4 regions of the Marinomonas sp. BSi20584 genome follow, and region 3 is predicted to be linked to each of the others. Evidence: predicted binding sites of a transcription regulator. Region 3 holds the regulator's gene; each other region holds the start of a gene.
What was found. The regulator sigma-54, encoded in region 3, starts transcription at its own class of promoters, with help from an activator protein. The targets are predictions, from matches to a motif close to TGGCACNNNNNTTGCTNT.
Positions count from the first base shown of each region.

Region 1: a site for sigma-54 is predicted at 3,099-3,116, ahead of TY87_RS18670 (MSMEG_0572/Sll0783 family nitrogen starvation response protein). Genes of this name have one in related genera too.
Region 2: a site for sigma-54 is predicted at 3,376-3,393, ahead of TY87_RS01200 (nitrate reductase). Genes of this name have one in related genera too.
Region 4: a site for sigma-54 is predicted at 3,021-3,038, ahead of glnA (glutamate--ammonia ligase). Genes of this name have one in related genera too.

Region 1 is NZ_KZ454892.1:9,647-15,610, forward strand. It holds gene TY87_RS18655 (aminotransferase-like domain-containing protein) at 1-786, opposite strand, end outside; gene TY87_RS18660 (LysR substrate-binding domain-containing protein) at 873-1,790, opposite strand; gene TY87_RS18665 (carbon-nitrogen hydrolase family protein) at 1,902-2,825, shown strand; gene TY87_RS18670 (MSMEG_0572/Sll0783 family nitrogen starvation response protein) at 3,209-3,691, shown strand; gene TY87_RS18675 (Nit6803 family nitrilase) at 3,706-4,746, shown strand; gene TY87_RS18680 (MSMEG_0568 family radical SAM protein) at 4,703-5,872, shown strand; gene TY87_RS18685 (MSMEG_0567/Sll0786 family nitrogen starvation N-acetyltransferase) at 5,859-5,964, shown strand, end outside.
Region 2 is NZ_KZ454868.1:251,063-257,026, reverse strand. It holds gene TY87_RS01215 (NAD(P)/FAD-dependent oxidoreductase) at 1-262, shown strand, start outside; gene nirB (nitrite reductase large subunit NirB) at 334-2,904, shown strand; gene nirD (nitrite reductase small subunit NirD) at 2,909-3,241, shown strand; gene TY87_RS01200 (nitrate reductase) at 3,545-5,964, shown strand, end outside.
Region 3 is NZ_KZ454896.1:24,936-30,899, forward strand. It holds gene TY87_RS20070 (calcium/sodium antiporter) at 1-775, shown strand, start outside; gene lptC (LPS export ABC transporter periplasmic protein LptC) at 775-1,353, shown strand; gene lptA (lipopolysaccharide transport periplasmic protein LptA) at 1,337-1,864, shown strand; gene lptB (LPS export ABC transporter ATP-binding protein) at 1,865-2,590, shown strand; gene TY87_RS20090 (RNA polymerase factor sigma-54) at 2,669-4,144, shown strand; gene ptsN (PTS IIA-like nitrogen regulatory protein PtsN) at 4,162-4,611, shown strand; gene TY87_RS20100 (HPr family phosphocarrier protein) at 4,621-4,890, shown strand; gene mgtE (magnesium transporter) at 4,898-5,964, shown strand, end outside.
Region 4 is NZ_KZ454874.1:149,289-155,252, forward strand. It holds gene ntrC (nitrogen regulation protein NR(I)) at 1-143, opposite strand, end outside; gene glnL (nitrogen regulation protein NR(II)) at 140-1,225, opposite strand; gene glnA (glutamate--ammonia ligase) at 1,533-2,939, opposite strand; gene thiI (tRNA uracil 4-sulfurtransferase ThiI) at 3,269-4,720, shown strand; gene typA (translational GTPase TypA) at 4,969-5,964, shown strand, end outside.

The DNA of each region.
Region 1 (5,964 bases), on a different contig from region 3:
GACGTCTGCTAACGCTTCTCGACGACTTTTTGAAATACTGGCTGAGGTAGGATTTTGCATGGTTGGATTGATGTACAGCGCGGCGACATCGTGGGTTTTGCAAGCGTCTTCGAAGGCATTCACCAATGGGCCGTCACTGTCTCTTTCCAGGGAAAATAGGGTTTTGCCAAGTTGAGCGGCAATGGTTTTAATGCCCGGATAAGTAAGGCTATCGACACAGATAATTTGCTGATTACTGCATAACTGAGTGACCAAAGCGACCAAGCCACTGTGGATGCCGGGGCAAGAAACCACTCTATCTAAGGTGGCATTCATCACGCGTCGTTTTATTAATCCTAAAAAGCATTGTTTGGTTTCTGGGCTACCGCCAAAATCTTGGTAGCGAATACTGCTTAATAAGTCTGCCGAGGCAATGCTACTTAACGCACCGTCTTTTAGCTCTTCTAATAGCGTTGGAATCGATGGTTCGATCACCAAATTCATGGTCATTTCATAGGGCGCTAGACTCGGTTTTACCGCGGGTACTTTGCCTTTAATAAAACTGCCCGCGCCTGTGGTGGTGTCGATGAGTCCACGCTTTTTCGCTTCGCTATAGGCACGAGAAGCGGTTGAGTAATTAATCCCTAAGGCTTCCGCAAGATCACGCATCGGCGGCAGCTTATCTTGCGGCTGCAGTTTTCCTGATTCGATGTTTTCGTTAATCAGTTCGGCAATACGTTTGTAGGCAGGATATTTGCCTTTGTTATCGAGTTCTTTTTTCCAAGTGGCCAGAAGTGATGTCGACATAGTTGGCTCTTTCAGTTAGATAAATTGATTGTATTTTATTATGCAATCAATTTTATAAATGTCGCAAGTAGTTACTACTTTCTTTGTTAAGACAAAATGCTTTCAAGCACAGTTTTGATCGAAGCCACAACTGTTTGAATGAGCGGACTTTGGTCGTCTTTTGCTCGCCAAGCCGCTTCAACGGGGTAACTTTCTAGCTCAAGAGGACATGGCAGAACTGTAAGATCGTCTAGTTGTGCTAGGGCGGTTGCAGCGTGGGCTGGAATAGTTGCGATACGATTTTCTTGTTGCAAAAAAAAGGGTAAAGCAGCGAAATGTGTGGTTGAAGCAATGATATGACGCTTCAAATGATTTCTTGCTAGGGCATTATCGACAATGCCTACATAACCCGCGGACGACACCAAAACATGATCAAAGCTAATGAATTCTTCTAAGGTCAGTAATGGAAGTTTTTGGGTGTAACGACGGTTAATAATGCAACTGTAATGGCTTTTTCCCAATAATTGGCGGCGAATAAAGCGGCTATTTCCTGTGCCAGAAGTGATGGCAACATCAATAACGTTGTCTTGTAATAAGTCCGGCACAATGACGCTATAGGCTTGGCGAAAAATAGGACGTAAATGCGGCGCATCTAAGGCTAATTTTTCAATCAATTTACCGGCTAGCGCAATTTCAAAATCATCGGATAAGCCGATTACTATGGTGCGGTTTTGATAGTTGGTTGTGTTGTGATTGACCAATTGTAGGGTTTCACGAATTTTATCGAGAGCATCAAAAATCAGTGGTTTTAGCTGATGTGCTGTGGTCGTTGGAGCTAATCCCTTGCCTTCTCTTACAAACAAACGATCGTTATAAAGTGTTCTTAGTCGACGCAAAGAGGCACTCACCGTTGATTGAGTGAGGCCAAGTGTCTGCGCTGCCCGACTGGCGCTGCCTTCTATGTAGAGGGCTTCAAATACTTTTAACAAGTTCATGTCAGTCGATGAAATATTGATGTCATTCATAATGCTTAGTCATGGATTGGGATGTTGGAGTTTATCAAAAGACTTTACTCTGAATAGAGGTTTTGTGACCAATACTTTCATCAAGAAAACATCGTTAACGAGGTAGTATTTATGTCAGCGTTTATCGTCTGTGCATTACAAATTGGCTCTCATCCTGAGGGCAAAGCTCGCACTTTAGAGCATATCTTATCTTTTGAAGAGCAAATCATTGCCTCTCAATCCAAGCTGGTGGTGATGCCGGAAGCCTTGCTGGGTGGTTATCCTAAAGGAGAAACCTTTGGTACTTACCTTGGTTATCGAATCGATGAAGGCCGCGAGACATTTGCCACTTATTTCGATAACGCTGTGACGGTCCCAGGTGAGGAAACCGATACTTTGGCTGAGTTATCAGCAAGAACCAAAGCGGCGATTGTTATTGGTGTGATTGAACGCAGTGGTAGCACGCTCTACTGTACGTCTTTGTACTTTACTCCAGAGAATGGCCTTGAAGCGAAACATCGTAAACTCATGCCCACCGGAACGGAGCGTCTTATTTGGGGGCTGGGTGATGGTTCGACCTTACCTGTGGTAGAAAGTCAAGCAGGCCGATTGGGCGGCGCTATCTGTTGGGAAAACCATATGCCGTTATTACGTGCAGCCATGTATGCCAAAGGCGTGGATATTTGGTGTGCACCAACGGTCGATGAGCGGGATATTTGGCAAAGCACCATGCGTCATATTGGTCACGAAGGCCGCTGTTTTGTGGTGAGTGCGTGTCAAATTCAGCCTTCGCCAGAAGTACTTGGTATTGATGTTCCTAATTGGGATAATCAACGCCGTTTGATCCGTGGAGGCAGTATTATTATCGATCCTATGGGCAATGTTCTCGCTGGACCATTGCAAGATAGAGAAGGTTTGCTTAGCGCGTCGATTGATCTTGCGGATATTCCTAAAGCTCGTTATGACTTAGATGTATGTGGTCATTATTCGCGTCCAGACATTTTTGAACTTACGGTGGACGAGCGCTCAAAGTCCGGCGTTGTGTTTCAAAAATAGTTTAATCAACAATGGCGCATTTCAAGGCAGGTTCTATAAATCTGCCTTTTTTATTTCTCTTCCTGATTTTTCCACGTTTTTCTAATTATTTACCTCTCCTTTTATGGATTGAGCGTTGTTTTATGTTCGTTTTTTGCACTCAATTGGTGACTGTCTGAGCATAATGAAACTTTATAGTGCGAAGTAGAGGTTAGGCTAGATCTAGCTTTAAACCTATTTTTATCTATTTTTAAAAAAAATTCTTGTGAATTTTTTCACTCATGTTTTGCTTTATCGCACATTGATTGCTTTTTGTCTTACGATCATTGGCACTCCGGTTGCAATACTCAAGTTGAAATTGAACACATCGGTTTCTTACACAACAACTTGATCGGAGAGAAAACATGCCAGAAGTAACACACACACTGAACAAAGATGGTGATTTCCTAGTTGATTACGAAGAAAAAGTCTTTGAAGACGTGAAAGCAGAAGCTGGTGAGAAAGCCTTAGTGACTTTTCACACGGTTGCCTTTGAAGGTTCCATTGGCTTTGTGAACATGCTGCAAGCCACTCGTCTACTTCGTAAAGGCTACGAAACCAGTATTCTACTTTACGGCCCAGGGGTGAACTTGGGTGTACAACGTGGTTTTCCTACTTTGGGTGACGAAGCGTTTCCGGGTCACATGAACTTCAACAATCAGTTGAAAAAATTTATGGCAGAAGGCGGGAAAGTTTACGCGTGTCGTTTTGCTCTTCAAGCGCTTTATGGTCACGGCGAACGCTCTTTGATTGAAGGGATTAGACCGATTAATCCATTGGATGTATTGGATCTTAAACTTCTACATCGTCGTGATAATGCGTTGATCATTGATACCTGGACAATGTAATAGGAGCCGCGGCGATGAGTGATTACCCAATCGTTCGCGCCGCGGCCGTCCAGATTTCTCCTGATTTGGAGAGTTTGGCCGGTACGCTGCGCAAAGTACTGAACATGATTGATGAAGCGGCTGAGAGCGGTGTAGAGCTCATCGTTTTTCCTGAAACCTTCATGCCTTATTACCCTTATTTTTCGTTTGTGCTGCCGCCTGTTAGCCAAGGCCCTGAGCATCTACGTTTGTACCAAGAAGCCGTTGTTGTGCCGAGTGCGACAACAGAAGCTATTGGTCACAAAGCCAAAGAGCGTCAAATGGTCGTCGTGGTCGGCGTGAATGAGCGCGATAACGGCAGCTTATACAACACCCAATTGGTGTTCGATAAAACCGGCGAGCTGATTCTGAAGCGTCGCAAAATCACACCGACTTATCATGAGCGCATGATTTGGGGGCAAGGTGATGCCTCGGGTCTAAAAGTGGTTGATTCTGCAGTAGGGCGAATTGGTGCGTTGGCGTGTTGGGAGCATTACAACCCATTGGCTCGTTATTCATTAATGGCGCAACACGAGCAAATTCATTGCGCGCAATTTCCTGGGTCGTTAGTGGGACCGATCTTTGGTGAACAAATGGACGTCACTATTCGTCATCATGCTTTAGAGTCGGGTTGTTTCGTGATTAATTCCACCGGTTGGCTCACCGAGGCTCAAATTCAAAGCATCACACCCGATCCAGCCATGCAAAAAGCCCTAAGAAATGGCTGCAATACCGCGATCATTTCGCCAGAGGGCAAACACCTTGTTCCACCTATGACTGAAGGCGAAGGTTTTATCTACGCGGATTTGGATTTCCGTTTGATCGATAAGCGCAAACGCATGATGGATTCCGTTGGGCATTACGCACGCCCTGAGCTTTTGAGCTTACAAATGAATGCTCAAGTATCGCAATACGTTGCAGGCTTACCCGAGTCTGAGCCAGACACTTTTCGTACCTCAGTGTTACCTGAATCATTCAATGGAGGAGAGTCACATGACGACACAACTCAAAATGAAAGCATCTCAATTCCTAACTGAGTTACAAACCAAAGGCTTGCGTCTGACCTCGTTGGATCAGGAGCACGTGAGTCGCCGTGGTGGCGCGGGTCCATCCGATCATCAAGCGATCACAGTGGATGGCACCACGTTAATGGTGCCGATTTATACCCAAACCGCATGGGCATCGCCGTTTACGCTTTCGAATGAAGAGATGTCAGATGAAGGTATTCATAATGCAGACGATACGGCACAAAATAAGCCAGTTTCTCAATTGTTATCGAATAGTATCCCGCTGGCCGATGTGACTTTTGCCAAAGACCCTGAGTTTTACAAATTATCCACTGCTGATGGCATTCCCTATTCACATATTGCCACCTTGCACAGCACCGATGTGCTTGCTACCACGGTATTACAAACCTGTATTCGTTACGAAAGCCGTCGTAAAGCGTGTCAGTTTTGCTCCATCGGGCAATCGCTACGAGCAGGGCGCACCATTGCTCATAAAACACCGGAACAATTAGCGGAAGTGGCAAAAGCCGCGGTGGAATTAGATGGCATCAAGCACATTGTTATGACCACAGGCACGCCTGCTGGTGCTGATCGCGGGGCGAAAGTCATGTGTGAAAGTGCCAAAGGCATCAAAGCTGTAGTTGATGTGCCCATTCAAGGTCAGTGCGAGCCACCGAAAGATCCTATTTGGTATCAACGCATGAAAGACGCGGGTATTGATTCCTTAGGCATGCATTTAGAAGTGATTACGCCCGAATTACGCAAAACTATTACACCGGGTAAATCGGAAGTGTCTTTGGATGAGTATTTTCAAGCCTTTGAAGACGCAGTGGCGGTGTTTGGGCGAGGCCAAGTGAGCACTTATATTCTGGCAGGCCTTGGTGACACAGAAGAAACCATTATCGACACCTGTCGCAAGCTGGTTGCCATGGGTGTTTATCCCTTTGTGGTGCCTTTTGTGCCGATTTCTGGTACCCCGTTAGAAGATCGTCCTGCGCCAACGGCGTCTTTTATGGAGGCGGTATTGCGTCCTTTGGCGCAAGAATTGGTGAATCTCCATATGACTTCCGACAAAGTGAAAGCTGGTTGCGCACGCTGTGGTGCTTGCTCGTCTCTCTCTCGATTTGAAAAGGAGGCTGCCGATGTCACTGTCTAAACAAGGTCGTGTATTCCAAGTGAAATGGGCGACGAATGATTGGGAAATTGAGCAAGCCAATTGCATTCGCCGTGAAGTGTTCTGCGAAGAAC
Region 2 (5,964 bases), on a different contig from region 3:
GAAAGTGTCAGGCGTAAATCTTTTTTCAGTCGGTAAGATTCAACCCACAGGAGAAGATAGCTGCATCTTTTTTAAAGATGTTAGCGCAAATCATTACCGAAAACTGGTGGTCAACGATGGCTTGCTGGTTGGAGCAATTCTTTATGGCAACGTCGCCGATGGAAGCTGGTATTTCCAGCTAATTCAAAATAAGACCAATGTCTCTGACATGCTTGATTTACTGGTATTTGGCGAAGCGTATTGCTGCCCAAAAGTGGCCTGAATTAAGTAGTTTTAGACGTTGCTAGCCGTAAGGCATGCTACATCAACAAGGGTTACAGCAAGGGGAATATAATGACGTCAACCGTGTCTTTTCTTACCACAAAACCTCATCTCATTGTCATTGGCAATGGCATGGTCGGTCACCATTTTGTTGAGCAAATGATCGCTCAAGGTGGTCATGAAGAATTTAATATTACTGTTTTTGGTGAAGAGCCGTATTTAGCCTATGACCGCGTACATCTAAGTGAGTATTTTACTGGCAAAGGCGCGGCGGATTTGGCAATGACCGATGGCTCTTTATATAACGAACACGGTGTGCGCTATTTTACTAACAGCTTGGTGACCGAGATCGATCGTGCTGCTAAGCAATTGTTATTACAAAATGGCGACTCTCTATCTTATGAGAAACTTGTCCTTGCAACAGGTTCTTATCCTTTTGTTCCGCCCATTCTGGGGCATAACCGTGAGAACACTTTTGTTTATCGTACTCTCGACGATTTAGACGCTATCAGAGCCTGTGCGAAACAAGTGACACGAGGCACGGTTGTCGGTGGTGGTTTGCTAGGATTAGAAGCTGCCAATGCGCTAAAAAATCTTGGTTTAGAAACCAGCGTAGTGGAGTTTGCGCCACGTTTAATGCCAGTCCAGCTGGATGAAAAGGGCGGTTCGGTTCTTAAGGAAATGATCGAAGGCTTAGATGTGAAGGTGTATACCGACACAGCGACCAAAGAGATTGTCGATGGCGAGAGCGCTTTCCACCGGATGAGCTTTGCTGATGGTTCTCACCTTGAAACAGATCTGATTTTATTCTCTGCTGGTATTCGACCACAGGATGCTTTGGCGCATCAGTCTGGTTTGACGGTAGGTGAACGTGGCGGCATTTGTGTGAACAATCACTGCCAAACCAGTGATGAAGACATTTATGCCATTGGCGAGTGTGCGCTTTGGAATAATCGTATCTTTGGCTTGGTAGCACCGGGTTACGCGATGGCCAAATCTGCCGCTGGGCATTTGTTAGCTCATTTATTAGGAAATGCAGGCGTGACTTTCACTGGCGCCGACATGAGTACGAAATTGAAGCTTTTAGGCTGTGACGTCGGTTCGGTTGGCGATGCTCATGCTCAATCTCAAGGCTGCAAAGTATTCGTTTATCAAGATGAAATTAGTCAGAGCTATAGAAAAATGGTGGTATCTGAAGACGGCAAGAAGCTCTTAGGCGCTGTTTTGGTGGGCGATAACAGTTATTACGACACCTTGCTGCAATATTATCTCAATGCCATTGATTTACCGGAACAAGCACAAGCGCTTATTTTGCCCGCTATGGGTGATGCACCAGTTGGCTTAGGTGTTGATGCTTTGCCAGCGACAGCTTCTATTTGTAGTTGTCATAACGTGTCTAAGCAAGACATTAGCGATGCTGTTTGTAGTGGTGCCTTGTCAGTCGGTGATGTGAAAGGCGTAACCAAGGCGGCTACAGGTTGTGGTGGTTGTGCGGCGTTATTGAAAAAAGTTGTCGACAATGAGTTGTTGGCTTTAGGTGTCGAAGTCAGTACAGATATTTGTGAGCACTTTGCTTACACACGCCAAGATTTATATAACTTAGTCAAAATTGGCGAAATCAAAACCTTTAATGAGTTATTAAAAACGCATGGCAAAGGTCACGGTTGTGAAATTTGTAAACCCGCTGTTGGTTCTATTCTAGCGAGTGTGTGGAACGATTATGTGTTGAAAAAAGAACACATCAGTTTGCAAGACACTAACGATCGCTTCCTTGCCAATATGCAAAAAGACGGAACTTACTCCATCGTACCGCGAATTCCTGGTGGGGAAATAACACCAGATAGATTGATCGTCTTGGGTGAAGTGGCAAAAGAATATAGTTTATACACCAAGATAACGGGTGGTCAGCGTATCGATTTGTTTGGTGCCACCTTGCCACAATTGCCTGAAATTTGGGAAAAATTAATTGCAGCGGGATTTGAAACGGGCCAAGCCTATGGTAAATCCTTGCGTACGGTGAAGTCCTGTGTCGGTAGCACTTGGTGTCGCTATGGCGTGAATGACAGCATGAAGATGGCGATTGATCTGGAAAATCGCTACAAAGGTTTGCGCTCGCCACATAAGATCAAATTCGCAGTATCTGGTTGCACACGAGAATGCGCGGAAGCTCAGAGTAAAGACATCGGTGTGATCGCAACGGAAGGTGGTTGGAATTTATACGTGTGTGGTAATGGCGGTATGAAGCCACGCCACGGTGATTTATTTGCCAAAGATTTAGATGATGAAACCTTGGTGAAATACATCGACCGCGTATTGATGTTTTACACCAAAACTGCGGATCGATTGCAGCGTACCTCCGTTTGGATGGACGGACTGGAAGGCGGTTTGGACTATCTTAAAGATGTGGTGATTCATGACAAGCTAGGATTGTGTGGCGAACTTGAAGCTCGTATGCAGCACATTGTCGATACTTTCCAATGCGAATGGAAAACCACGTTAGAAGATCCTGAAGCATTAAAGACTTTCCGTCAATTTGTGAACTATGAGGGAAGTGATAACAATGTGGTATTCGTTGAAGAGCGCGATCAAATGCGTCCAGCAACAGAATTAGAAAAACAGCAATTAATTGCGAAGGTGGGCTAATACGATGACGATGCCATGGAAATTAATCTGTAAGAAAGAGGATTTGGTAGAAGGCGCTGGTGTTGCCGCCATAGTGAATGGCGAACAAGTGGCCATCTTCTATGTTCCTGAATCCGACAATCAAGTATTCGCCATTGGAAATTGGGATCCTGTTGGCAAGGCCAATGTCTTGTCCAGAGGTTTGGTTGCTCACCTGCAAGAGCAATGGGTTGTGGCTAGCCCTTTGTACAAACAGCATTTTGTATTGGCGTCGGGTCAATGCCTTGAGGAAGATATTAGTGTACCTCATTGGCTGGCAAAACTTGAAGGCGGTGAAGTGTTTATTGCCGTCAATTAAAACGGTGCATAGTATTGCACGACTGCACTGTTTAGGCGCTTTGTTGGGTGATTGGTAGGTAGCACTTTCTGGATAACTTAACGGCCAACCCAGAGGGAGCAAGGCATGATCTATTTTATAAGTGTTTTCAGAGTTGGCTTGCTTATTGCTTTATCTAGGATAACTGATGCACCGTAAACCGATGATGGCTTACACATAAAGCATACAGATATTACAAAAGGCAACGGGGCCCAATCACTTTTTTAGAAAAGTGATTGGGCCTTTTTTTGTTTTTAAAAAATGTAAAAAGTGCGAGGAAGCTGCATGACGGCAACAATGAAGACAGCAACAAGCGGGAAAACGACCTGTCCATATTGTGGCGTTGGATGTGGCGTCACCTTAACGCTTCCATGCTCCACAAACGAAGCGGTTCCACCTGTTTCTGGCGATGAAGATCATCCTGCGAATTTTGGTCGTTTGTGTGTGAAAGGCAGCAGTCTTGCGCAAACCATTCAATCAGATGATCGCTTATTAACGCCCATGGTTGATGGTCATCCTGTTGCTTGGGAATCGGCTATTGAAACAGTGAGTGCGAAAATTGCTCAAGTCGTAAAAGATCATGGTCCTGATGCTTTTGCTTTTTATCTTTCTGGTCAGATTCTTACTGAAGATTATTACGTGGCGAATAAACTCGCTAAAGGGTTTATCGGTACAGCCAACGTTGATACCAATTCTCGTTTGTGTATGGCATCTGCGGTGGTCGGCTACAAACGCGCTTTTGGCTCGGACACTGTGCCTTGTAATTATGAAGATCTCGAGCGCTGTGATTTACTTATTATGGTTGGATCAAATGCGGCTTGGACACATCCGATTTTATATCAGCGAATTGCAGCAGCTAAACAGCAACGACCGAATATGAAAGTGGTGGTGATAGATCCACGAGAAACCGCGACTTGCGATATTGCGGATTTGCATTTGGCGATTAAGCCAGGAAGCGACGCGGCGATTTTTTCCTTTTTATTAAGTGATTCTGTTCAATCTGGCATTTTGGATCATGACTTTATTACTAATCACACCAACGGATTCGATCTCGCCTTGGCACAAGCGAATGAATCAACACCGAGTCTCTCTTTTACAGCTGATTTTTGTGCTGTTAGTGAGCAAGATTTAACAAGTTTAGCCTGCTGGTGGCGCGACACAGCAAAGACAATCACATTTTATTCTCAAGGGGTGAATCAGTCTTCGTCAGGTGTTGATAAATGCAATGCGATTATTAATTGTCATTTGGCCACGGGGCGTATTGGCAAAGAAGGCGCTGGGCCTTTTTCTATTACTGGTCAGCCAAATGCTATGGGCGGGCGGGAAGTGGGAGGCTTGGCGAACCAGCTAGCTGCTCATATGGATTTCGCTACGCCAGGAGCGCTGGATCTGGTGCAGCGTTTTTGGCAAGCACCCAATATGGCAACAGAAAATGGCTTGAAAGCTGTCGACTTATTTCAAGCCATGGAAGAGGGGAAAGTCAAGGTTGTGTGGATTATGTCGACCAATCCTATGGTGAGCTTACCAGATACTGATCAGGTTCGACGCGCGCTGGAAAAATGCGAGCTGGTGATTGTCAGTGATTGCAAAGCGCATACTGACACAACGGCTATGGCTGATGTTCTATTTCCTGCGACGGGCTGGAGTGAAAAAGACGGTACGGTAACGAATTCGGAGCGACGTATTTCTCGTCAACGAGGTTTATTACCTGCAGCGGGTGATGCTAAACACGATTGGTGGGCGATTTGTGAAGTGGCAAAAAGTCTTGGTTTTTCTGCTGCTTTTTCATATCAAAATGTTCATGAGATCTTTGCTGAGCACGCGGCTTTATCGATGTTTGAAAACAATGGCAAGCGCGATTTCGATATTGGTCACTTTGCTCAGATAACCAAAGCTGAATACGACTCTTTGATACCAGTGCAATGGCCTGTGCCAAAAGGTCGGCCAGAAGGCACCAAGCGTATGTTTGAGGATGGGCGTTTTTTTACACCCGACGGTCGAGCACGATTTATTGCGATTACACCAAGTTTGCCAAAGAACCAAGCTTCACAAGAATGGCCTTTTACATTAAATACCGGACGAGTGCGAGACCAGTGGCATACCATGACAAGGACGGGAGATGCGGCGTCTTTGGCTAAGCATACCGCGCAACCTTATGTGGAAATTCATCCCAAAGATGCGAAACGTCTTGGTATCGAAGATAAAGCCTTGGTACGTCTTACTTCGCCTTACGGAGAGGTTTTGTTAAAAGCTAAACTGAGTCGAGCGGTTGCCTTTGCCAATGTATTTGCGCCTATTCATTGGACTCAACAATTTGCCAATGCGTCTGTGGTATCGAATCTTATCCCGCAAGTAGTTGATCCGTTATCAGGTCAGCCGGAATCAAAACATGCCCAGGTACAGCTCGAAGCAGTCACAGACATTTGTTATGGGGTGATTGTTTCGGCTGCACCACTTGTATTATCTGACTGTCTATATTGGTGCCAAGTGCCTTCCGAGCAAGGCTATCACTACGAAGTGGTTTGGCCTAATGGACAAACGCAAGCTTCGCTTAAATCGATAGATGTAGAACAGAGTCAAGATTCAGCTGAAAAAGCAGAATGGCTGGAGTATTCGAATCCGCTTACACAGCAAATTCGATTGGCAAAACTGATTGACCAAACACTGACCTTGCTTGTGTATATGCATCCGCAACCTGAATCCAT
Region 3 (5,964 bases):
TAACGCACCAGAAATAGCAGTTGGCAATGTGCTTGGCTCGAACATTGCCAACATCGCACTTGTCTTCGGCATCACATTATTATTCTCAGCAATTCCAATCGCCTCCGGACTGTCCACCAAAGAAGTCCCTCTCGTATTAGCTATCACCCTGCTAGCAGGTTTTTTACTGTTTGATCAGACTCTTGGCGTATGGGATGGCGTGATTCTAATTGCTGCTTTTATTATTATCCTGACAATATTGCTAAGAGGCAGTAAAGATTTAGAAAAAGATTTAAAAGAAGGCTTACCAGAAGACGATGGAACCTCTGTCAGCAAATCCCTCATCATTGCACTAATCGGATTAGCTGTATTGATAGGAAGTTCTAAATTACTTGTCTGGGGTGCAATAGGCATAGCAACCGCTTTAGGCGTAAGCGAATTAGTTATAGGCCTTACTATCGTTGCAGTTGGAACCAGCCTACCTGAACTAGCGGCTTCAATTAGCAGCGTCAGAAAAGGCCATCACGATATAGCAATTGGCAATATATTGGGATCAAACATCTTCAACTTGGCCACCGTATTACCACTACCAGCCCTTATTGCTCCAGGACTAGTAGATCAAAGCGTGATAAGCAGAGATTTCCCTTGGGTTTTAGGCCTAACAGTTGCTCTCGCTCTTGCCATTTTCATTTTCAAGAAAACGAAAAACAACAGTATCCCTAGATGGGTAGGCTTACCGCTTATTGCTTCTTATGGTGTTTATTTATTTATTATTAGCTCAAACGGTTCGGTGTAATGCTTTCGTTAAAAACACTAACAAAACCCAAAAGCCTTTTAATCATTGGGGCTACTTTAATAGTAGTAGCCTCTTTAGGTTGGTATGGGGCAGCACCTATACAAAACCTCGTTCAAACAGACTCATTGAGCAGCTCTCCAGACTACTTTATAACTAATGTCAAAGTTAAAGAGTTTGATGCTGACGGACTTCTGATCGAAACACTTGACGCTAAACAAACGCTGCACTACATAGCAAAATCCACAACACTCTTAGAAATGCCGAACGTCGAGCGCTACTCAAAATCAGGTCATTGGAGCGCAAAAGCAGATAAAGGGGTTATTGAAGACGGAAGTAATGATATTCTATTAACCGAAAATGCCAGAGCGACTAAAAAATACCTTCAATCTGAAGATATAAAGCTAAGTGCAGATAACATACATTATTTAGATAAAGATCAATCACTAACCAGCTATGGAAATGCAACGCTTATCTCCACTCAAGGAGAGACTTCTGCTGGCACAATTACAACATATATAAACTCAGAAGAAGTCGTGATGACAGGATCTGTACGAGGAAAATATGAAACGATTCATTAACGTCAGCGTGTTGCTTACTTCAGCCCTAATTGGCCAATACGCATACGCACTACCTGAAGACACAACCAAGCCATTAGAAATACAAGCTGATGAGGCATCATTCGACCAAAATTCAGGCGAAGCAATATACAAAGGCAATGTATTTGTTAAGCAAGGTACCATTGAAATTCAGGCCCAATACCTTAAAGTAACAACAGACGCTAAGACCCGAAAATTTAGCAGCCTAGAAGCCACAGGAAAACCTGCGAAATTCAGTCAGCAGATAGACTGGAGCGGCAACATTGTTATCAGTAAAGGCAATGAAATACATTATTTAACCAGCGAATCAAAATTAGAAATTATTGGTGATGGTTACCTAAGCAGAATGCAGAACTCCATCACCGCAGACTACATCCTCTACATGATTGATGACGGCACATTCAGTGCTGAGAAAAAAGATTCAGGGCGCGTATCAATGACCTTACAACCGCAAGCGCCAAAAGATAAACAAGCACCTGAGAATAAAAAATAGATGGCACTACTAGAAGCAAAACACCTTGCGAAGAGCTACAAAAAACGCCAAGTCGTAAAGGATGTATCTATTTCCGTTGAGTCTGGCCAAGCCGTTGGCCTACTCGGCCCTAATGGCGCGGGTAAGACCACCTGTTTTTATATGATAGTTGGCATGGTAGCAAACGACGCTGGCGGCATATTTATTGATGGCCAAGACATCACTCATGACGCCATGCATACTCGTGCTCAAAAAGGCATTGGCTACCTCCCTCAAGAGGCATCTATTTTTAGGAAAATGTCTGTAGAAGATAATATCCTAGCCATTTTAGAAACCCGCAAAAAGCTAACAAAAGCACAGCAACAAGAAAGACTAGAAGAACTCTTAGAAGAGTTTCATATCACCCATATTCGCACCAACCTAGGAATGGCACTATCAGGAGGAGAAAGGCGCCGGGTTGAAATAGCGAGAGCGGTTGCCATGAACCCAAAATTCATCCTACTTGATGAACCCTTTGCTGGCGTAGACCCTATCTCAGTTGGTGACATAAAACACATAATCAAACATCTCCAAGAAAGTGGAATCGGTGTCTTAATTACCGATCACAATGTCAGAGAAACACTAGACATCTGTGATAAAGCTTACATTGTTGGCAATGGTTACATCATTGCATCTGGCGATGCCAGTACCGTCATCAACAATGAACAAGTAAAAAAGGTCTATTTAGGCGACGACTTCCGTCTGTAACCCCTTATCATTGCTGTAGAAAGGGAGTAGTATGCATAACTCGTTCCAATTCATTCAAATAGAAGAAAGAGTTGCTCTATGAAGCAGTCTTTACAATTAAAGCTTGGTCAACAGCTGACTATGACGCCACAACTGCAACAGGCTATTCGCTTGCTGCAGCTTTCTACGTTGGATTTAAAACAAGAAATTCATGAGTTTCTTGAATCGAACCCATTGCTTGAGCTCGACGACGACGAACAAATTCATCACGACATCCCTGCAAGCATAGAATCAAAAAGCGCTGCCGATACAACAGTCGACAATAATAGCGAAGAACCACGCGTAGAATCTGAGTGGACAGAAAGCATCCCTGAAGAACTATCCATAGATAGTAACTGGGATGATACCTATCAAAGTTCTGCAGCTGTCAGCGATCACAACAGCTACGAAGGCGATAGCGACTTCGAAAGCCGTAACGCACCAGCAGAAAGCATCCAAGACCATCTTATATGGCAATTAAATTTAACCCACATGTCAGATCGCGACATTGAAATCGCTTACGCCATCATTGAATGCGTTCAACCTGATGGCTACTTAAGCATTTCTCCCGATGACATCTGGGAATCTCTCGGCACTGAATTAGAAGATCTAGATATTGAAGAAGTCATTGCAGTGCAGCATAGATTGCAGCGCTTTGACCCTGTAGGCGTATGCTCAATTGACCTACGCGACTGCCTTCTTGTGCAACTAGAAGCATTCCAAAGCCACCCGCTGTATAAGAGCACATACAATCTTATTGATCATTACCTACCATTATTAGGTAATCGAGATTTTGCTCAGTTGAGCCGTAAGACAAAGCTCAAAGACGAAGCACTAAAAGAAGTCGTCAATTTGATTCAACAGCTCAACCCACGCCCAGGCTCAGTTATTGACGCTGACGACACGGACTACGTTATTCCTGATGTCACAGTGAAAAAACGCCATGACGTATGGCAAGTGGAACTAAATAATGACGCTTTGCCGCCCATCAAAATCAATGAGACTTACTCAGCGATGGCTAGCACTGCAGCAGCAACAGCAGAAGATGTGACTTACATAAAAACATCTCTTCAAGAAGCAAAATGGTTCATGAAGAGCCTACAGAGCCGCAACGAAACTTTATTAAAAGTGGCAAGCTGCATTGTAAGTCGACAAATTGATTTCTTCGAACTAGGGGAAGAAGCCATGAAACCCATGGTTCTTCATGATGTCGCAGAAGAAGTAGGTATGCATGAGTCAACTATTTCTAGGGTAACAACACAGAAATACATGCACACACCAAAAGGCATCTTTGAGCTGAAATACTTTTTCTCCAGCCATGTAAACACCGCCTCTGGCGGAGAATGTTCTTCTACCGCAATACGAGCTATGATTAAAAAGCTTGTATCGGATGAACCGGCGAAAAAACCGTTAAGCGATAACAAGCTAGCTGCTATTTTAGCAGACCAAGGCATACAGGTTGCTCGACGCACTGTAGCCAAATATCGAGAGGCGATGAACATCCCTCCTTCCAATGAACGAAAACGACTGATCTAAACGGAAACCATTTTATCATGTCCTTGAAATCATTATTAAAAGCGGAACTCGTTCTCGCAAAACAAGATATTGTTAGTAAAAAACGAGTACTTGAAAGCATTGCTGAAGTTGCTTCCAATCGACTGCATTGTGACAACGAAGCTGTCTATGACGCACTACTAGGTCGTGAAAAGCTAGGTAGTACAGGCATAGGCAACGGCATAGCTATTCCACACTGTCGCCTAGAATCTGCAAACCATACCGCTATTGTCGTTATGTCATTGCAAACTCCGATTGATTTCGATTCCATCGATAAAAGAGCGGTAGACTTAATATTTGCATTAATTGTTCCACCTCATGAGTGTGACCAACACCTTGCAACACTAGCTCAAATAGCAGAACTTGCCCAATCTCCAGAAGCACTGGATAAATTGCGCACAGCACAGACCAATGAAGAACTATTCAATATATTTGAATCACTAATATAGGAAAAAAGCATGCAGGAAGAGTCCGTCACGATCATAAATAAACTTGGCTTGCATGCTCGCGCTGCTGGCAAATTGGTTGAAACAACCACTCGCTTTTCTTGCGATATCACCATAGAAAAAGATAGCCGAAATGTTGACGGAAAAAGCATCATGGCGATGATGATGCTTGCTGCCGGCAAAGGCACAGAAATTCGCATCAAAACCAATGGTGAAGACGAGTTAGATGCAATAAAAGCGGTAATAGAATTAATAAATAATCGTTTTGGTGAAGACGAGTAAGACTTATATGTCAGAGCAAAACACTCTAAATCACCTCCAAACGGTCACCGAATCGCTCGAATCCGGTACCACCATGCAAATCCGTTATTTACTTAACGGCGCTTTGCCCGCACAGGATGTTGCTCGTCTATTAGAGTCTTCTCCTCCCAAAGAGCGTAAGCTTCTTTGGGAGTTAATAGAAGCCAAGAATGAAGGCGAAGTACTTCAATATCTAAGCGAAGATATTGGCGTACAATTCATGAAAAACATGGATACAGAGCGACTTATCGCCGTATCCGAACATTTTGAAAGCGATGACCTTGCAGACTTACTGCAACACCTACCAGAAAAGGTCGTAAAAGAAGTTCTTGCGTCAATGTCCACGCAAGACAGAACAAGAGTTGAAGCACTATTAAGCTACTCGGAAGATTCTGCTGGCGGCTTGATGAATACGGACACCATCACCATACGTCCAAACATTACCGTCGATCTAGTGTTTCGCTATTTACGCAGACACTCAACACTACCAGACATGACAGACAACTTACTGGTTGTCAGCCGTTCAGATCGCCTTTTAGGAATACTTCCACTTACCAAACTACTGGTATCAGATATTAGCGCTACAGTGCGCGATATCATGGAAACAGAATTCACCGTCATTGACGCAGAAACGCCTGCCAGCGAAGTCGCGCAGCTTTTTGAAAAAATGGACCTAGTATCCGCTCCCGTTATTGACAGCAAAACTAAAAAACTACTTGGCCGCATCACCATCGATGACGTTGTAGACGTTATCCGTGACGAAGCCGAACACTCCATGTTAAGCATGGCGGGTCTTGATGATGACGAAGATACCTTCGCACCCATCATGAAAACCACCAAGCGACGCGCAGTGTGGCTTGGCATAAACCTAATAACCGCCTTTACAGCGTCTTACGTTATCGGCTTATTCCAAGAGACACTAGACCAAGTTGTCGCATTAGCTATACTCATGCCAATCGTTGCTAGCATGGGCGGTATAGCTGGCTCTCAAGTACTGACACTGGTCATTCGCGGTATCGCACTAAATCAGATAGGCTCTACCAATACTCGCTGGCT
Region 4 (5,964 bases), on a different contig from region 3:
TGCTCTTTATCAATCATGTTGACTAGGTTTTCAGCGGAATCAAACAAGCGACATTGGATTCCCTCTTGTTCTAATGTCTTCTCTAGTACCCAGCGAATAGAACGATCGTCGTCAACAATCCATACGGTTTCTTCTGGTGTCATGAGTGTTTCTCCTGGTCTTGGACTGTCGTCTCAATGGGAATTAATATATTAAATTCGGTTTTTTTCGGGTAACTGTTACATTCAATAATGCCATGGTGCTGGTGAATAACGGATTGTGCGATAGACAGTCCTAAGCCTGTTCCATCGGCTCGCCCGCTGACCATAGGGTAAAATAGTGTTTTAAGAATACCGTCAGGTATGCCAGGGCCATTGTCTATGATGCTGATTTTGCATACTAAACGATGGCGTTTGGAGCCGATGGTGAATTGACGTAACGCACGAGTCACCATGTGAATGGTCTTATGGCTATTATTCTCATCATCCATCAGTGCTTGCATGGCATTTCTTGTGACATTCAGTAATGCCTGTATTAACTGAGACTCGTCACCTATTAAGTCTGGAATGCTAGGGTCGTAATCTCGGATCAATTCAATTTGGTTGTCTGTTTCAACGGAAATAAGTTGTCTAACACGCTCAATCACCTTGTGAATGTTGAGCGGTTTGTTTTTAGGTAGTTGTCTTGGGCCTAATAAACGGTCAACAAGATCACGTAGCCGATCCGATTCTTCAATGATGACTTGCGTGTAATCATTTAGTGCTTCGTCAGTAAAGGCGCGACTAATCAATTGTGCGGCACCACGAATACCACCTAATGGGTTTTTAATTTCATGGGCTAAACCGCGAACCAACTCTTTACTACTTTCATGGTTCGCTATGATTTCATCTTCTTGTGAGATGCGCTTCATTCTGTCGCGTGGGTACAGCTCTATAATGAGGCTTTCTGTATCATTCGACGTGCCCATGATGGGTGTGACGGTATAGTCACAAAAAAGTTTTTTATTGTTGCTGCACTCTATTTCCGCCTCGCGTTTAGTAAACGGATGGCCAGACTCTATTGCTGCATGCAAGGCCTGAATACTTTCTTCGTCTTCACGGAATGCGGCGCCAATGTCATTGCCATAAATTCGGCGTCGGCTCACCGCCAACAACATTTCAGCAGCAGGGTTTAGATACTCGATCTCAAGGTTGTCGTTCAATTGAACAACCGCAGTGGATAAATGGTCGATTAATAAGCTATACACAGACAGTGCCTCTCTATTGACTCCTGCTTTTATGGTTTCCTTTAATAATAGTTGCAAAAAGCGAACCAACATTGGGCAGTTCGAAATGGCTTATTTATTAAGGTCTTTGTATTAACTAAAAAAGTTCAATGCACAATTATAGTGCATGTTGGTAATGGTGTTTACTTTTGTGCAATGAAAAGCCGTGTAAATAAAGTCGTACAAAAAAGATCTATAAAAGCTGGGCAATAAAAAACTAAGAAAGCGTTAGTGAAAAAAAAGCCCCGAACTAGGTCGAGGCTTTAGTGTTTACTTAGCAGTTTAAATATTAAGCGCTGTAGTAAAGTTCGAACTCAAGTGGGTGAGTCGTCATAGATACACGACGAGCTTCAGCTGTTTTAAGTTCGATGTAAGCGTTGATCATGTCATCAGAGAAAACGCCACCTTGAGTCAAGAATGCGCGATCTTCGTCTAGGCACTTAAGCGCTTCTTCTAGGCTAGCAGCAACCTGTGGAATTGCATGAGCTTCTTCAGCTGGAAGGTCGTACAAATCTTTATCTGCTGCATCACCAGGGTGAATCTTGTTTTTGATACCGTCGATACCAGCCATCAACATAGCTGCGAATGCTAGGTATGGGTTAGCGGTTGGATCAGGGAAACGAGCTTCAATACGTTTGCCTTTAGGGCTAGCAACGTATGGGATACGAATAGAAGCAGAACGGTTGCGAGCAGAGTATGCAAGCATTACTGGAGCTTCGAAGTGAGGTACAAGACGCTTGTAAGAGTTAGTTGAAGCGTTAGTGAACGCGTTCAATGCTTTAGCGTGCTTGATGATACCACCGATGTAGTAAAGGGCCATTTCAGATAGGCCAGCGTACTGGTCGCCAGCGAATTGGTTTTCGCCGTTCTTCCAGAAAGACTGGTGAACGTGCATACCAGAACCGTTGTCACCAACGATTGGTTTAGGCATGAAAGTCGCTGTTTTACCGTAAGCGTGAGCTACGTTGTGTACGCAGTACTTAAGAATTTGAACTTCGTCTGCTTTTTTAACTAGAGTGTTGAATTTAACACCGATTTCGTTTTGTCCAGCAGTTGCCACTTCGTGGTGGTGAACTTCAATTACAAGACCCATACTTTCCATAGCGTTACACATAGCGCCACGAAGATCGTGATGAGAATCAACTGGTGGTACTGGGAAATAGCCGCCTTTTACGAAAGGACGGTGGCCCATGTTGCCGCCTTCAAACTTCTTGTTAGAAGACCAAGCTGCTTCTTCAGAGTTGATCTCTACAGAACAACCTGACATGTCAGTTTTCCATTTTACATCATCAAAGATGAAGAATTCTGGCTCTGGACCAAAGAAAGCTGTATCACCAAGACCTGTTGACTTAAGGAACTCTTCTGCGCGAAGAGCAACAGAGCGTGGGTCACGATCGTAGCCTTGCATAGTAGAAGGTTCAATAACGTTACAGCGAACAATTACAGTAGACTCTTCAGTGAAAGGATCCATAACAGCGGTATCATCTTGAGGTGACATGATCATGTCAGACTCGTTGATGCCTTTCCAGCCAGTAATGGATGAACCATCAAACATCTGACCGTTTTCAAAAAACTCTTCATCTACCGTAATAGCTGGAATAGTTACGTGTTGTTCTTTACCTTTAAAGTCGGTAAAGCGAAGGTCAACCCACTTCGCGTCATGCTCAGCAATCAAGGCAAGGGTCTTGTTTGACATAGTTGTTCTCCAGTCGTAGTTAAAGCGAAATTAATTTTCGTTTATAGGGTGCTTCAATATAAAGCGCCATTTGACGAATATAAAGCATAACTTGTGCCAGAATTTTGTGCGGTCTAATAATTCCTTATATTACAATAGGATAAGCATTATTAATTAAATGGCGCACTCAATGGTGGCTAAATCTAGCCTTTAAAAAAGTTAATATGCACCACTTTGGATCGCTTGCGCGGCATTTTGTTCCGTATTGGTGCGAATTTAGCGTTTTCGTATCTACGGGCTTTTCTTTATACTATGCGCCTTTCAAATATCCGGTATAAATCGCAACCCCTATGAAATTTATTGTTAAGTTTTTTGCAGAAATCACCATTAAAAGTCGTCCAGTTAGAAAGGCTTTTATTAAACAGCTTCGACATAATGTTAAGTTGGTTCTTAAAAAGCATGATGCCGATGTAGTTGTTTCTGGCAATTGGGATTTTATTGAAGTGTTTTCCGATAGGGATGAATTACGAGAAGATTTTATACAGTCACTTTCTAATATAGCAGGTATTGCTCATTTTCAATTCGTCCGTGAATTTCCATTAGTTGATCTTGATGACATTGTAGAACAGGCTATTGTTTCTTATGGTGATGTTATTAAAGATGCCGTGTTTGCGGTTAGGGTTAAACGTGTCGGACATCATGACTTTACTTCGGTTGATGCAGAAAGACATATTGGTGGCTGCTTAAAAGCACGTTGTGGTGCTTTGGCTGTTCGCTTAAACAATCCCGAAGTATTAGTGCCCATTGATATTCGTGATAACCGAGTATGGATGATCGAACAACGTGAAGAAGGTCTTGGTGGTTATCCGCTTGGGTCGCAAGATTCTGTGTTGTCATTAATGTCTGGTGGATACGACTCTACTGTTAGCTCTTTTTTAACGATGAGCCGAGGATTGAAAACGCACTTTTGCTTTTTTAATCTTGGCGGTGATGCGCATGAAATCGGCGTAAAACAAGTTTCCAACTTCATTTGGGAGAAATACGGTTCGGCGTTAAATGTTAAATTCATCACTGTGCCTTTCGAGGCGGTTGTTGGCGAGATCTTAACCAAAGTCGATAACGCAGAGATGGGGGTGATTCTAAAACGTATGATGTTGCGTGCTGCTTCTCAGCTAATGACAGAAGTCGGAGCGAAAGCTTTGGTGACGGGAGAAAGTGTTGCTCAGGTATCCAGCCAAACCTTGATGAATTTAAAGGTAATCGACCAGGTGACTGAAGAGCTAGTGCTTCGTCCTTTGATCACTACGAATAAGCAGGTCATCATAGACAAGGCCATAGAAATCGGTACTGCACCTTTTGCGGCCAGTATGCCTGAGTTTTGTGGTGTTATTTCTGTTAAGCCAACTACTCGCGCTAAAATGCACCGTGTAGAGAAGCAAGAGTCCAATTTTGATTTTGCTGTATTAGAACAAGCGATTGGCAACGCTCAGGTTATGTCTATTCAAAATGTGATGGACGATGTGGCTAAGCAGTATCAGGGTGAAGTACCTGTTGTGCGTATGCCAGTGGGTGATGAAGTGATTATTGATATTCGTCATCCCGATGAAGCAAGCAATCGACCTTTAAAAGTAAGTGGTCGTCCTGTCAAAGTGATTCCATTTTTTGCACTGGAATCTAATTGGGCTGAATTAGAGAAAAATGTGACTCATTTGCTCTATTGTGGCAAAGGTGTCATGAGTCGTATGCATGCCTCTTACCTACTTGGTAAAGGGCATGAAAACGTAGGTATTTATTTACCTTAATTAAGTACTAATGAACCGTAGCATTTTTGTAGTATATGAATGTTATCGTTTTATATGAAAGCGCATTGTTACTTTATTGAAGTATTTTTGTGGACTTTTTTTGTCACTTTTATGGGATATTTATCAATATAAGAGTACAATTGCGCCAATTTTACCCCGCACCAAGATCCGAGACGCTTGAAGAGCATACCTGCCCGTATCAAGCGGCGGTATATCTTTTTGCTCACGCTAAATGCAGAGAACTATAAATGTCTAATGATATCAATAAGTTACGTAACGTAGCTATTATTGCCCACGTTGACCATGGTAAAACTACCTTGGTTGATCAGCTATTAAGCCAATCTGGCACACTAGATCGTAAAGATCAAGGTTCTGAACGAATCATGGACTCTAACGATCAAGAGAAAGAACGTGGCATCACCATTTTGGCGAAAAATACGTCAATTATGTGGCACGATTACCGTATTAATATCGTAGATACACCTGGACACGCTGACTTCGGTGGTGAGGTTGAGCGCGTATTATCTATGGTTGATTCTGTATTGTTGTTAGTTGACGCAGTTGATGGCCCAATGCCACAAACTCGTTTTGTAACATCAAAAGCATTTGAACGTGGCCTACGTCCTATTGTTGTTATCAACAAAATTGACCGTCCAGGCGCTCGTCCTGATTGGGTTATGGATCAGGTTTTTGATTTGTTCGACAGCCTTGGTGCAACCGAAGAGCAGCTAGATTTCCCTGTTATCTATGCTTCTGCAATCAATGGTATTTCTGGTAATGATCCAGAAAATATGGCAGAAGACATGACGCCACTTTACCAAATGATTCTTGATAGCGTTCCTGTACCAAACGTTGATCCTGAGGGGACTTTCCAAATGCAGGTTTCTGCATTGGATTACGACAGCTATGTTGGTGTTATCGGTGTAGGCCGTATCACACGTGGTAGCTTGTCTCCAAACCAGCAAGTAGTTGTAAAATCTGCAGACGGTAAAGAGCGTAAAGGCAAAGTCTTGAACGTTAAGGGTTACCACGGTCTAGCGCGTGTTGATACTGATAAAGCCTCTGCGGGTGACATCGTTTGTATTACTGGTATCGATGGCCTAAGTATCTCTGATACTTTGTGTGATCCTGCTTGTGTTGAAGCTTTGCCTGCATTGTCTGTAGATGAGCCAACAGTAAGCATGACCTTCATGGTTAACGACTCTCCGTTTGCTGGTAAAGAAGGTAAATACATTACCACTCGT